DNA from 4 places in the Robertmurraya sp. FSL W8-0741 genome. Region 1 is predicted to be linked to each of the others. Evidence: riboswitches for the same ligand, from Rfam matches in the RefSeq annotation. Region 1 holds a riboswitch; each other region holds the start of a gene.

The links. A riboswitch is a leader RNA that binds a small molecule or an ion and turns the genes downstream of it on or off. The one in region 1 is predicted to bind cobalamin.
Region 2: another riboswitch for cobalamin. It lies ahead of NST02_RS16885 (energy-coupling factor ABC transporter permease); the one in region 1 lies ahead of NST02_RS23110 (methyl-accepting chemotaxis protein).
Region 3: another riboswitch for cobalamin. It lies ahead of NST02_RS00255 (ABC transporter substrate-binding protein); the one in region 1 lies ahead of NST02_RS23110 (methyl-accepting chemotaxis protein).
Region 4: another riboswitch for cobalamin. It lies ahead of NST02_RS17590 (ribonucleoside-diphosphate reductase subunit alpha); the one in region 1 lies ahead of NST02_RS23110 (methyl-accepting chemotaxis protein).

The regions. Positions count from the first base shown of each region.
Region 1 is NZ_JBBOQG010000001.1:4,743,706-4,746,819, forward strand. Features, by position in the region: gene NST02_RS23110 (methyl-accepting chemotaxis protein) at 1-1,177, opposite strand, end outside; gene NST02_RS23115 (hypothetical protein) at 1,318-1,545, shown strand; adenosylcobalamin (AdoCbl) riboswitch at 1,656-1,806, opposite strand; gene NST02_RS23120 (3D domain-containing protein) at 2,003-3,114, opposite strand, start outside.
Region 2 is NZ_JBBOQG010000001.1:3,490,247-3,493,360, forward strand. Features, by position in the region: gene cbiQ (cobalt ECF transporter T component CbiQ) at 1-239, opposite strand, end outside; gene NST02_RS16880 (energy-coupling factor ABC transporter substrate-binding protein) at 226-534, opposite strand; gene NST02_RS16885 (energy-coupling factor ABC transporter permease) at 534-1,295, opposite strand; cobalamin riboswitch at 1,648-1,840, opposite strand; gene NST02_RS16890 (hypothetical protein) at 1,881-2,069, shown strand; gene NST02_RS16895 (peptidoglycan-binding domain-containing protein) at 2,281-2,676, opposite strand; partial or broken gene NST02_RS16900 (N-acetylmuramoyl-L-alanine amidase) at 2,725-3,114, opposite strand, start outside.
Region 3 is NZ_JBBOQG010000001.1:40,064-43,177, reverse strand. Features, by position in the region: gene NST02_RS00265 (hypothetical protein) at 1-637, shown strand, start outside; gene sfsA (DNA/RNA nuclease SfsA) at 651-1,382, shown strand; cobalamin riboswitch at 1,543-1,724, shown strand; gene NST02_RS00255 (ABC transporter substrate-binding protein) at 1,870-2,847, shown strand; gene NST02_RS00250 (FecCD family ABC transporter permease) at 2,872-3,114, shown strand, end outside.
Region 4 is NZ_JBBOQG010000001.1:3,636,375-3,639,488, reverse strand. Features, by position in the region: gene NST02_RS17590 (ribonucleoside-diphosphate reductase subunit alpha) at 1-1,740, opposite strand, end outside; cobalamin riboswitch at 1,901-2,079, opposite strand; gene NST02_RS17585 (YajQ family cyclic di-GMP-binding protein) at 2,167-2,658, opposite strand; gene NST02_RS17580 (CvfB family protein) at 2,786-3,114, shown strand, end outside.

The DNA.
Region 1 (3,114 bases):
ACTGTTCAGAAGTAGCAGCAACCTGCTGGGACTGTAAACTAACTTTTTGAATAATTTCTGCCAAATTATCTTTCATTCGATTTAAATGCGCTGCCATTTGACCAAACTCATCCTGACTATTCGTCGTTAATGTATAACTCAAATCTCCATCTGCAATTTTTTCGGCCATTCCGTTTACATCGTTTATATTTTTTACGATCCATCTACTATAAAACAGAATAATGACAACTACGAACGCTACTCCTATTAAACTTACAATCATTAGATTTCTAAATAATGATGTCAAAGAAGCGTATAATTCTTTATCTGGAACGACAAGGCCGATTGTCCAATCTGTAAGCGGTTCTTTTTTAAAAAACAGTGAATAATCTCCTGTCTGATCTTGAAAATGGAGAATTCCATCGTCGTTCTCAACTATTTGATTTCCTAATTTTGCAAGCGCTGTGTTCGGATCGTCTTGTATGTTTACTTGCATTGCCTTTTCAGCTTCAAGATCTGCTATATATGTCCCATTCTTATCTATTAAAAAGGAGTAACCGGTTTCCTCTACTTTCGTATCACGAATCATTTTTTGGATTTCACTTAAATCAATGTCGCCTGTTGCGACTCCCATGAAGTTATCCTGATCATCATAAAATGGAGCACTTGCTGTAACCATTGATACATCAACATTCGTATCCAAATAGGGACTTGTAAATACAACACTTTGATCAGTCTCCTTGACAATCGTGTACCAATCCTGCGCCGTATAATTGAACGCTGAATCACTGTACTCCTGAGTTGTTTTTATAGAACCCTCGTCCCAATAAGCAAATGCTGAGAAATACTCAACGTCATTTTTATATTTGAACGGCTCAAAGAATATTCCACCACCGAACGTTGAATCATTTGACGGAATAGCATTTAATAACATTTCTTCATAGGTGCTTAAAGAGTAATCCTTTGGGGATATTTCAACTTGTCTCGCGATTAACTCTGGTATTTTACTATGTGCTACCAAGCTTTTGCCAATTGTCTCTGTAATACTCTCCAGTTGATTATTCATGCGCTCTTCAATTTGCTGCTCCAGTATATTTTTTGAACTGATATAAGAAAAAACAATTATTGCCCCTAATATGAGTAATAATAACGGCAGAATTAATGATAGAGTACGCATTTTCACACTTTTGAATTTCACTATTTTCCCCACTTTCTAAAAGTCATTTCATCTTCTTTAATCGATGTTTCTTTCTAACTTAAATCATGGAGTTTTCATTAGGTTTGCCAATCCCCTTATATTACCACCTTCTTTTCGGCTGAACTTTGAGTTCTCCAATTGTGATAGACGGTTTAATAGTTTGGCCCCCTATGCACTATTTCGGTCTAAATTTACCATCTATTAAACAGGCAAATAGACCTATGCCTTTTAGTCTGCAACTAAAGGTAAATGATAATTTGCAATTGCGTGAAAATAAAAAAAAAGAAGCTTTAATAGAAAGAATTTCTTTCCATAAAGCTTCTTTGCTTTGTTTACACGCCATTGTGCCTAACTCAACTTTACAATAAGGGCCCTTTTTCTGTCAATAATTTGACAGCTGGAAGCATCTTCACTTCATACAAACCACAACATTGTGATTTTAAACAAAAAGGCATAGTGAGGTTCTTTTCACTACGCCGTTAACAAAAAGATCCTACCTCGAGATCATTTTGTTTTTTCTACACGATCTTCAGATAAATGACCTGACTTAAGGCTAAACCTTTCACAGTGGCGGGACCGTGTTGGACTTTCACCAACTTCCTTTACCTGAAACCGTTATATTTTTGTTTATATTTTTATACTAACAAATTCATCCATAAAATTCATCTATAATGATCCGTTTTTCGCAAATCATTCATAAGTTTTTTCCTCCTCCATTTACACCCATACATCATTGCCGCTCCTGGTTGAAAAATGAACAGTTAATCAAACAGTCATATAAACTAAACGACGAGGGCGCTTTTTCTTAAAGCGCCCTCGTCGTTACTAATTTAATATAGAAATTTTAACTACTTTTCGTCCCCATCTTATTGCTTGAGCATCGTTTGGCATTAATACGTCAATTTTATGACCCTTAATAGCACCTCCCGTATCACCTGCGATCGCTTCACCATAGCCTTCCACCCATACTTTGGAACCGAGTGGAATAACAGAAGGGTCTACAGCGATCAATTTCATATTTGGATTTTTTCTAATATTATAACCCATATACGTTAATCCTGTTTTTGAACTTTCATGACTATAGGCAGTAGCGGTGACATACATGGTATTTTTAACGGTGCTATTTTCCTTTGATGCCCTACTTTTAGCCTGTGTTTTATTTTGATTAACGACATTAGCTGTCTTAACTGCATTTTGACGTTCTTGTTTTAACTTGTTTTGAGCTTGAGTTAATTGTTTTTGAAAAAGTTCCTTCTCTTTTTCCGCGAGATGGATCTCATTATTCACCGCATCATATTTTGCTTGAACAGCAGCCAATTCTTGTTGTCTTTTCTGCAAACTGTTATCCAAGGTTGCTTGATTAGCAGCTAATTCGGTATATTGTTTTTCCAAGTTTTCTTCTTGTTGATCAATCGCTATTTTTTCTTCTTCAATCTTTGCAAGATCCGCTCTCTGTTGTTCTAGCAAATCTTTATCCGCTCCCAGGATCGTCGTAACTGCTGACACCCGTTCAAATAAATCAGTAATACTCTCAGCATTGAGTAGAATGGCTACAATCGCATTCACCTGATCATTATGCTGCAAAGAAACCAGCCGATCTTCCATTACTTCTTTACGGGTATGTACCTTATCCTGAAGCACAATGATTTCTTCTTTTTTATCTTCAATTATTTGTTTCGTTTTATTTATTTTTTCTTCAAGAGCATTGATCGTTTCAGTCGTCTTTACGATTTCCGTCTCGATGGCTTTCAACTCTTTTTGAACATTTTGCAGTTCAGCCGCTATTTCCTGCTTTTCAACTTTTTTTTCATTTATCTTTTCAGCATTTTGCTGAAGTTTGTTTTGACTAGAAGTGATCATTCCTTGACTTGTTTCTGCATTTGCCACAATACTTGTTGAAAATAAAACTACACTTGTTAGAGCGATGGCTCCCCTTT
Region 2 (3,114 bases), 1.3 Mb from region 1:
AATAAAACGCTTGTACATAAAAAGAAAGAGGGCAATAGCAGTAATTTTATATAATACAACAGTGGAATCTTTGCCCCTTTAACAATAACAATACTCATGAACACAAAGATGAAAATGGCACTAGCAGCGTTTTTTAATAATAAAGAGAAGAAGAGAAGGGAAGCAGCAAAGATTCCTTTCTCTAATGGATGAACATTTCTAAATGCATTGCAATACGCCATTTGGTCAATTGGCAACATCTTTTTTATTCACATTCTCCTTATATGAGAAACTCTTTCTTGCTTTTGAGTAGCCGAATATATAGCCAATAATTAATGCACCGATAACCGCTTGCAAGGCAAATAGCAAACTTTCCGTTTCCCCGCCAGGCGGCTCCCAAATTGAGTCAAACCATGGCTCATAGTCAGGAGCAATCTCAACGATTTGTTCCTCAGCTTCTCCATCGGCTCCCGCAAACTCAGAATCATTGACGATATAAAGAGGAATAATCGCTAACAGAACGACAATTAGAAAAAGGAACGCATTCTTCATCATCATCGAGCCTCCTTATGCAAAACATTCAACAGCTTTAATTCATCAGTATTATATTTTCTAATCAAGTTCATCACAATGACAGTTAATAATCCTTCACTAATTGCAAGCGGAATTTGCGTAAGAGCAAAAATACTCGCAAACTTGCTGAAAGAAGCAGCTATTCCTCCAATCTCACTCGGAAAAGCTAGAGCTAGCTGCAAAGAGGTAATAACGTAGGTTCCCAAATCAGCAAACATTGCTGCCAAAAAGACGATAATAGAAAAAGACCATTTCCATTTTGTACCCAGCTTATAGATCGCAAAGGCAATAAGCGGACCCACAACAGCCATTGAAAAGGCATTGGCTCCTAATGTCGTTAGGCCGCCGTGTGCAAGCAATAACGCCTGAAAGAGTAGCACAATCGTTCCAAGCACACTCATTACTAATGGGCCGAAAAGGATGGTTCCTAACCCCACCCCGGTTGGATGAGAACTACTACCGGTTACTGAAGGAATTTTTAAAGCAGATAAGACAAAGGCAAAAGCACCTGCTAAGCCTAACATCATTTTCACTTCAGGATTCTCTTTTACGATTTTCTGAATTGATCTCATTCCAAAAATGAGAAACGGAATGGTAACAATCCACCAAAAAACAGCCCACCCCACCGGAAGGAAACCTTCCATAATATGCATGGCATAAGCCGGACGAGAAGAATTGAACCAAAAATAACTTACAAAAAATAAAATGACTGCTGCTGGCACAAAAATAGATTGTTTCTTCATCATAGATCCTCCTTTTCAAATGGCAGAACAAAAGTGCAAGGACACATCTTCAAAACCATTTCAATTCGAATGATTCCTGCGAAGATTAGTCAGCGAAGCTTTCCTTCATGCTGATCGCCATTCAAACGACTAAAAATGTTAATTTTACTTATCGTTTGCTGCTCTTGGACCGCAGATACACGGATTACTAGCAAGACCCTCAGCGATTAGGTTGTATATTTCCTGATGCAAAAAAGGCATTCAAACCATAGGTTCGAATGCCCAGAATATATTTGTATATGTTTCCAATAAACTTGCAAACATATGAAACTACCGTATTCTTGCAAACACCTCCCTATTATCCCGTAGGTTTCGTTGTGTTCATTGATTAGGCAGGTCTCCTGACTTATCTTCAACACTTCCTGCGCCTTCCCTTCTCCGTTAAGAAAGTGGCATTAAAGCAGGTCGCTTCGAATTACAGTGGCGGGTACCGTGACGGATTTTCACCGAACTTCCCTCTTAAATTGGATAACGATGTATCCAATACCTATCAATGGAAACTATTAAATTACATTCAGTATAAAATTCTATCAGGGGGTTGTCTAGGTGCAATCAGCCATAATTTGTGACAAAAAATCAAGAATAAATAAAACCAATAAAATATTATTTCTCCTTTTTGACAATCGCTCTCACGAAAATTCTCATGGACTAAAAAGACATGAAAAACGCGCCCTTTCGGTTTCCCATTTATTAAATCCCACTATGAAAGATAGTTTGCAGTTATTTCTAACTTAATACAAGGGTTTGTTAAATGTCGGTGTTGATTTCTGGCTAATGTTCTCTTTGATTTCATAAAATCAGAGAGAACCTTTCAGCAAAACTGAAAGACGTGTAAAACTAAGGTTTCACACAAAATGAACCAAAAGTCGTTTTATCTACTTTATTATCTAATAAAGCCTAAATAAATGAGTAAAAACCTCCCATGAATCAGGGAGGTCTCTGACCTTTATGAGAGCAGTTTTTCAAACGTGTTCTTTCCAACAATTCCATCTTGCGATAACTTCCGATCCTTTTGAAAAGCCTTTACAGCGAACCCAGTGTTATCGCCAAAAACCCCATCAAATCCTTGTGGGCTATAACCTAAGCAATAGAGCAACCCTTGAATGATAAAAACGATGTTTCCTCTTGCGCCTTTACCAACTGAACGAATAGCAGCTTTTGTTTTTGAACCCCAAACTCCATCAACAACTAAACGAGCGTTGTATTGTTTATTAAGTTCCGTTTGCAGCGCCTTAATAGCTGCGGTCTTTGTCTTTTCCCCATAGATTCCATCAACAACTAAACTAGTTTTATATTTTTCATTTAACCACTGCTGAAAAACGGAGACTGGTTTGCTGACAATCCCTGATGGTCTTGTTACAGGTTTTGGTGTTGAAACAGGCTGCGTCCCGCTCTTTTGTTTGAGCGCAAACGCTTTAACCAATCCGGCCACATGCCCCGTGGCAACCTTATTCAAGAAAGCAGTTGTTTTTAATTTATTTGCATCATCCGCATGATCAATAAATCCATTTTCCGTTAAGATTGCCGGCATATTCGTTTCTCTTAAAACCGCAAAATTAGCTCGTTTTTTTCCCCTGTCGCGTAATCCTAGTTGACTTAAGATTGCCGGATGAATCACATTTTGATAAGATAGTGTGGCACTGCTCGGGCTGTTATAAATAAACGTCTCAAAGCCTGTGCCTCCTCCACTGTTAATATGAATGGACAAGAAGTAATTGGCTCCCCACGAATTAGCTAATCGTGCACGTTCAGATAGTGATACAAATATATCGTTAACCCG
Region 3 (3,114 bases), 4.7 Mb from region 1:
AAAGCATCATTTTGATGACGGAGAATTCAATCTACATACGTTATTAGAATACGTTCCTCTTGAGCAAATGGAGAAGCTTATAAAGGATGACGTCTACGGGTATGGAGACTTCTGTTGGGTTGATTTTGAGGAAGAAGATGCACTGAACGAATTGTCGGGTCAGGAATTGGCGGAGCTTCTGTTCCTTGGTCATATGAAGGATGCTTTGCGAACTCCTTTTTATCAGCAATTGCGCAATCGCTTTGTTTATTTAGCTCACGATGATGGTTGGTGGAATAAAGTCTATTATCGAAATATGAAAGATTTCTACCACATGCTTGGAGAAGTGTTAGCAGCGAAAATGACCGATAGTAAACTTGCCAAAAACCTCCTTGGCATTAAAAAGAAAAGGCCATTTCCCCCGATTCATATGGAGTTAATCCTGAATATGAAGATTATGATGAAAGAAGGGATTCTGATCTCTATTCACGATAATGTACAAACAAGAACGGTGATAGAGATTCCTATCTGGGTGCTCGGTGATTTTGATAACATGGATGATATGTACGAGGAGTACGAGAAAATGGCAAAAGGAAAGCCGGATGCAAAGCTTGTATTTGATAAAAAAACACGTGAGTGGAAAATGTACGCAAGCTAGGAGGCGCTGAGGAATGAATGAGGAAAAAGAGAGGTTATGGCTGCCATTCCCTAGAGCGCTGACAAAAGCAACGTTTATTGAAAGAGCGAATCGGTTTATTCTCCACTGTCAATTGCCTGAAAAAGGCGAACTGGCCGTGGTTCACTTGGCTGACCCTGGAAGGTTAAAGGAACTTTTGCTGCCGGGGAAAACGGTGTGGCTTATGGATCATGATAACCCCGCGAGAAAAACGAAGTGGACAGCTATGCTATGTGAAAATGAAACGAATACAAGTTTTGTTTCCATTCATACCGCTCTCCCGAACAAGCTTGTTGAGAATGCGCTTAAAGCGGGAGTATTAAATGAGTTTGCCGGCTGGTTTTATAAAAAATCGGAGTATAAGCTGGGTAATTCTCGCTGGGATTTCTTGCTAGAAAATAAAGAAGGACAAGAGCTTCTTTTAGAGGTTAAAAGTGTAACATTAGCAGAAGGGGAGAAAGGAATGTTTCCAGATGCCGTCACTGCAAGAGGGACGAAGCATGTGCGCGAGCTTGCACAGCTTTCTAAATATTATGAAACGGCAATCCTCTTTATCGTTCAGCGCGACGATCTTTCTTATGTGACTGCTGCGAAACATATCGATCCTAAATTTGCTCAAGCTTTGAACGAAGCGAAGTCTGCTGGAGTGAAGCTTTATGCACGCTGCTGTCACATTACTGTTACTGGGATTGGATTAGGGAGTGCTATTCCGGTTAAGTTGGAATAGTTCGCAATTTGTTAACTTTTCTTGAAGCAAAATAGTGTATAATTTAAGCAACGGAAAATTTCATACTCTCTGAGTGTATTTTCATAGAACAAGATTGAAAATACCTCGTTTACAGTAATAGGTGTCTTTAAGGGAAATAAAGCTTACTCAGATGTCAATTTTGACTCCAGATGTGAAAAGTGCATTTTTCTCTTAGACTTAAAAGGGAAGTTGGTGAAAATCCAACGCGGTCCCGCCACTGTTAATGGGAGCATGCTGCAAATACCACTGTACATCGGTATGGGAAGGAGCAGACTTGCTATGACCATGAGCCAGGAGACCTGCCTATTTCGACTGCACCATAAACCTACGAGGATAGGGAGGTGTTTGGAAGCTATTTGTCACCAATGCTGCAAATCCAACATCTCCATTTCTTTATAATGGAGATGTTTTTTTATGCGATCCATTGGCACGCACAACAGACTACTTAATTTTGGAGGAAAAACAGATGAAGAAATGGTACTCAATTTTATTGCTACTCATGTTATCAATAGGAATTTTAGCAGGTTGCGGACAGTCCGAAAAACCCGCCGAAGAAAACAATGCGGTCGAGGAAACTGAGGGAAGTACGGAAAACGCCAATGAAGAAGCGTTTCCTGTAACGATTACCGATGCGATTGGTGAAGAGGTTGTAATTGAGTCGAAGCCGGAAAAAATCGTATCGTTAATTCCAAGCAATACGGAAATTGCCTTTGCTCTTGGTCTTGGAAACGAAATTGTCGGGGTTTCTGAGCATGATAATTTTCCTGAAGAAGTATTTGAAAAGGAAATAATCGGCGGTATGGAAATGAATGTTGAGAAGATTATTTCTCTTGCCCCGAATTTAGTCTTGGCCCACGCATCAAATGCTCATAATTCGACGGAAGGTTTGCAGCAATTACGAGATGCAGGCATTACAGTGCTTGTTGTAAATGATGCAGCGACGATTAATGAAATATATGAGTCGATTGAAATGATTGGAACTGCTACAGGTGAACAAGAGAAAGCGGAAGAGATTGTCAATAACATGAAAACGAAGATTGCAGAAATAGAGGAAAAAGCTGCTGAGATCTCCGAACCAAAATCAGTTATTGTTGAAGTTAGCCCTGCTCCAGACATTTTTGTTGTCGGTAAGAATACTTTTATGGATGAGATGCTCACCCTTATTCATGCTGAGAACGGTGCTGGGGATTTAGAAGGCTGGGTGAATTTGGACGAAGAAGCTGTCATTGAACGCAATCCGGACGTTATCATTACAACTTATGGATATTATACAGAAAATGCCGTTGACTTATTGCTTTCAAGAGAGGGTTGGCAGGATGTAGCTGCGGTGAAAAATAAGCAGGTGTATGATGTGCATTCAGATCTTGTAACTCGTTCTGGTCCAAGGCTTGCAGAAGGCCTTGAGGAGCTGGCAAAAGCGATTTACCCAGAAGTATTTGAGTGATCTGCTTAGTTTGGAGAGAAAACCATGAAAAGAATGGGTCAAAGAGCTTTTGCTTATATAATTGCGCTCGCTTTCTTGCTTATTGCCATATTATTAGGTATTTCAATCGGGACAGTTTCTGTTCCGATTGGAAATATCGTACAGATCATCGGTGCTGAAATTTTCCGTTTTATTTCTATTGATCATATTGATCCGATGCAAACGAATATCGTATTAAGTATTCGTTTACCAAGAGTTATTTTGGCAGGACTTGTGGGGGCGGCACTC
Region 4 (3,114 bases), 1.1 Mb from region 1:
AGCTTTAATCGTGTAAAAAGCGATGTCTTCATAGACTTCATCGGCATAATGAACAGCTTGAACTGATTCCCACTCGATTCCTTTTAAGGCAAGGAGATGATGCCAGCCAAATGTTCCAAGTCCGACAGCGCGATATTTCTCGTTCGTTGCTTTAGCTTGATGGACAGAAATATCATTTATATCAATCACGTTGTCTAGCATTCTCATTTGAATGGCAATTAATCGTTCTAAAACATTCGCTCTGATCGCGTTTGGTAAATGGATGGATGAGAGGTTGCAAACGACAAAGTCCCCGGGCTTTCTAATTATCACGATATTTCCATCTGCATCTGTAAATTCGCTTTGAATCGTAGTTGCTGACATGTTCTGACTAATCTCCGTGCACAGATTGCTGCAAAATATCGCTGTACGACCGCGTCCAAGCACATGCTTATTCGGGTTTTGCCGATTAACTTCATCGCGATAAAACATGTAAGGCGTTCCTGTTTCCAGCTGAGCAACCATGATACGAACCATAATATCCATTGCCCGGTATGATTTTCGGGGAAGAAGTGGATGGTTGACAGCCTCCTCATATTTTTGTGTGAAAAACTTTTCATCTGTTTCGTCGTAAAAATCCTCTAAACCAAGTGGATTTCCGTTTTCATCTTTCCAGCCCATTATTTGTTTTACTTGATGAGGACAGAAGGTATGCCATTCCCCGATACTTTTTCCATTTTCATCGACCTCTTCGATCTTTTTCATAAAAAGGTCAGGAATGGATACGCCTGTAAAAATATCGTGCGCTTTTCTTCGCTCGTCGCCATTATTCGTTTTTAAATCTAAAAAGCCATTCATAATATCTTTATGAAAAATATCTAAATAAATGGCGACAGCACCTTGCCGTTGACCAAGCTGATCGACGCTTACAGCAGTGTCATTAATTAAGCGAATCCAAGGGACAACCCCTGAAGAATTTCCTTTAAACTTTTTAATATCCGAGCCTAGCGCCCTTACTTTTCCATAGTAAATTCCGATGCCGCCTCCATCCTTACTCAATCGCGCAATATCCCAGTTGTTTAAGTAAATGCCGTCTAATGAGTCGTCCACTGTGTCAATAAAACAGGAGGATAGCTGACCATAGCTCTTACCGGCATTTGCTAGAGTCGGTGTAGCAACGGTCATATACAAGTTGCTTAAGGCCCAATACGCTTCTTTCACATACGACAATCGCTTTTGCCTTGCTTCATCTTTCATTAAGGTCATGGCGATGATCATGAACCGTTCCTGTGGAAGTTCATATACATTTTGATGATAGTCCTTTGCTAAATAACGATCGGCTAAAAGAAATAATCCCATATATGTAAAAAGGGTATCTTTATTTGGGTCAATTTCTTGGCCCAATTGTTCAATTTCCTCCTTGCTGTAGGCTTGAAGAAGATCGTTTGAGTAAATCCCGATGTCGCTTAAGTATTGAATGAGGTGAAAGAAATCGCCATATTTTTGCCTTGGTTCATACTTGCGAGAGGTTGCCGCTTTTTCGTAAAGCTCAAGCAGGAGCATATGTGCAGCAAGAAAAGTCCAGTTTGGTTCGATCATATCGACGTGATTTAATGCATATTGGAGAACCGTTTGCTTGGAAGTACGTTCATCTGTTGTAAGCAGTTGTTGCTCTATTTCCGTAACATTTAAGTTATATTTTTTTGCCGTGTTCTTCAGGGCTTCAAGAACCCTTTCATTTTTGGTTGCGAGTGTACTCATTGTTCAAAATCTCTCCCTTAATTTTTCGGAAGAGAGAAAGGTAACTAAAAAACCCACCTTCAAAAATGAAGATGGGTTAAAACGCTGATATTTAGTAGAAAAGGAACAAGCCTTTTTTGCTTAAACACCTTCGTTTTACCTTCCCAACTCCCGAAGAAGATAATGACGTATAAAAAAGGCAGGTCTCCTGACTTGTGCTTCATCCTACTTTAGGGCCTTCCCATCGAGATGATAGTGGCGTTCCCTATTTCGTCACACTTACAGTTGCGGGTACAGTTCTGGATTCTCACCAGATTCCCTATTAAGTCTATTACAGACACCTAATTTATCGGTTGTATACTATATATTGTGGTATATGGTTGTTACCCTTACTATATATGTAAGTTTGTTTTATTATAAGTGATCTATTTTAAAATGACAACCGTTTTAGCGATAATTTACGAATTGAACATCGATTGATAAATCGGCTTCTTTTATTGCGGCAATTATTGCCTGCAAGTCGTCGCGGCTTTTCGCTGTAACTCGGACTTGATCATCCTGCACCTGGCTTTTAACCTTTAAACCGCTATTTTTGATTAAAGTATTAATTTTTTTGGCGTTTTCTTTATCGATTCCTTGCACAAGCTTTGCCCGTTGTCTTACAGTTCCTCCAGAAGCACCTTCAATTTTGCCATAATCAAGATTCTTAATGGGAATGCCTCTTTTAATCATTTTACTGAGGAGAACATCCTTTAATTGTTCGAGCTTGTATTCATCATCTGATACAAGGACAAGTTCTTCATTATCAAGGGTTACTTTACTCTTACTTCCTTTAAAATCATAACGTGTGGAGATTTCTTTCATCGTTATATTAATTGCGTTCGTCACTTCGGAAAAATCTACTTTTGATACAATATCAAATGAGCTATCTTTTGCCATAATGAGCCCTCCTTTAAATACATGTATAATTTCCCTTCTAGGCACCATTATAGTAAAATATAGCAGTTCAAACAACTTTCGGAAAGACTACTTTCGCATGAAGTGTAAAATAGAGGAGTGTGTGACAATGGCTTTAAATGATTATGTAGGGCAGGTATTAACTTTAACTGTTGCAAGGTATGCCCAGTTTGGCTACTTTTTAACGGACGGAGAAGAAGATATTCTGATGCATGAAAATGATACGGAGCTTGAATTAAAAGAGGGCGATGAAGTAGAGGTTTTCTTGTATGCTGATTCCCATGGGCGAGCCTCAGCAACATCAACGATTCCGAAAATCAAAGTGGGCGAGTATGGCTGGGCAAAGGTTAGTGATACAAAGCCGGGACTCGGTGTATTTTTAGATATTGGCATCAATAAGGATATGCTTTTAGGGGAAGAGGATTTACCAACGAAGAA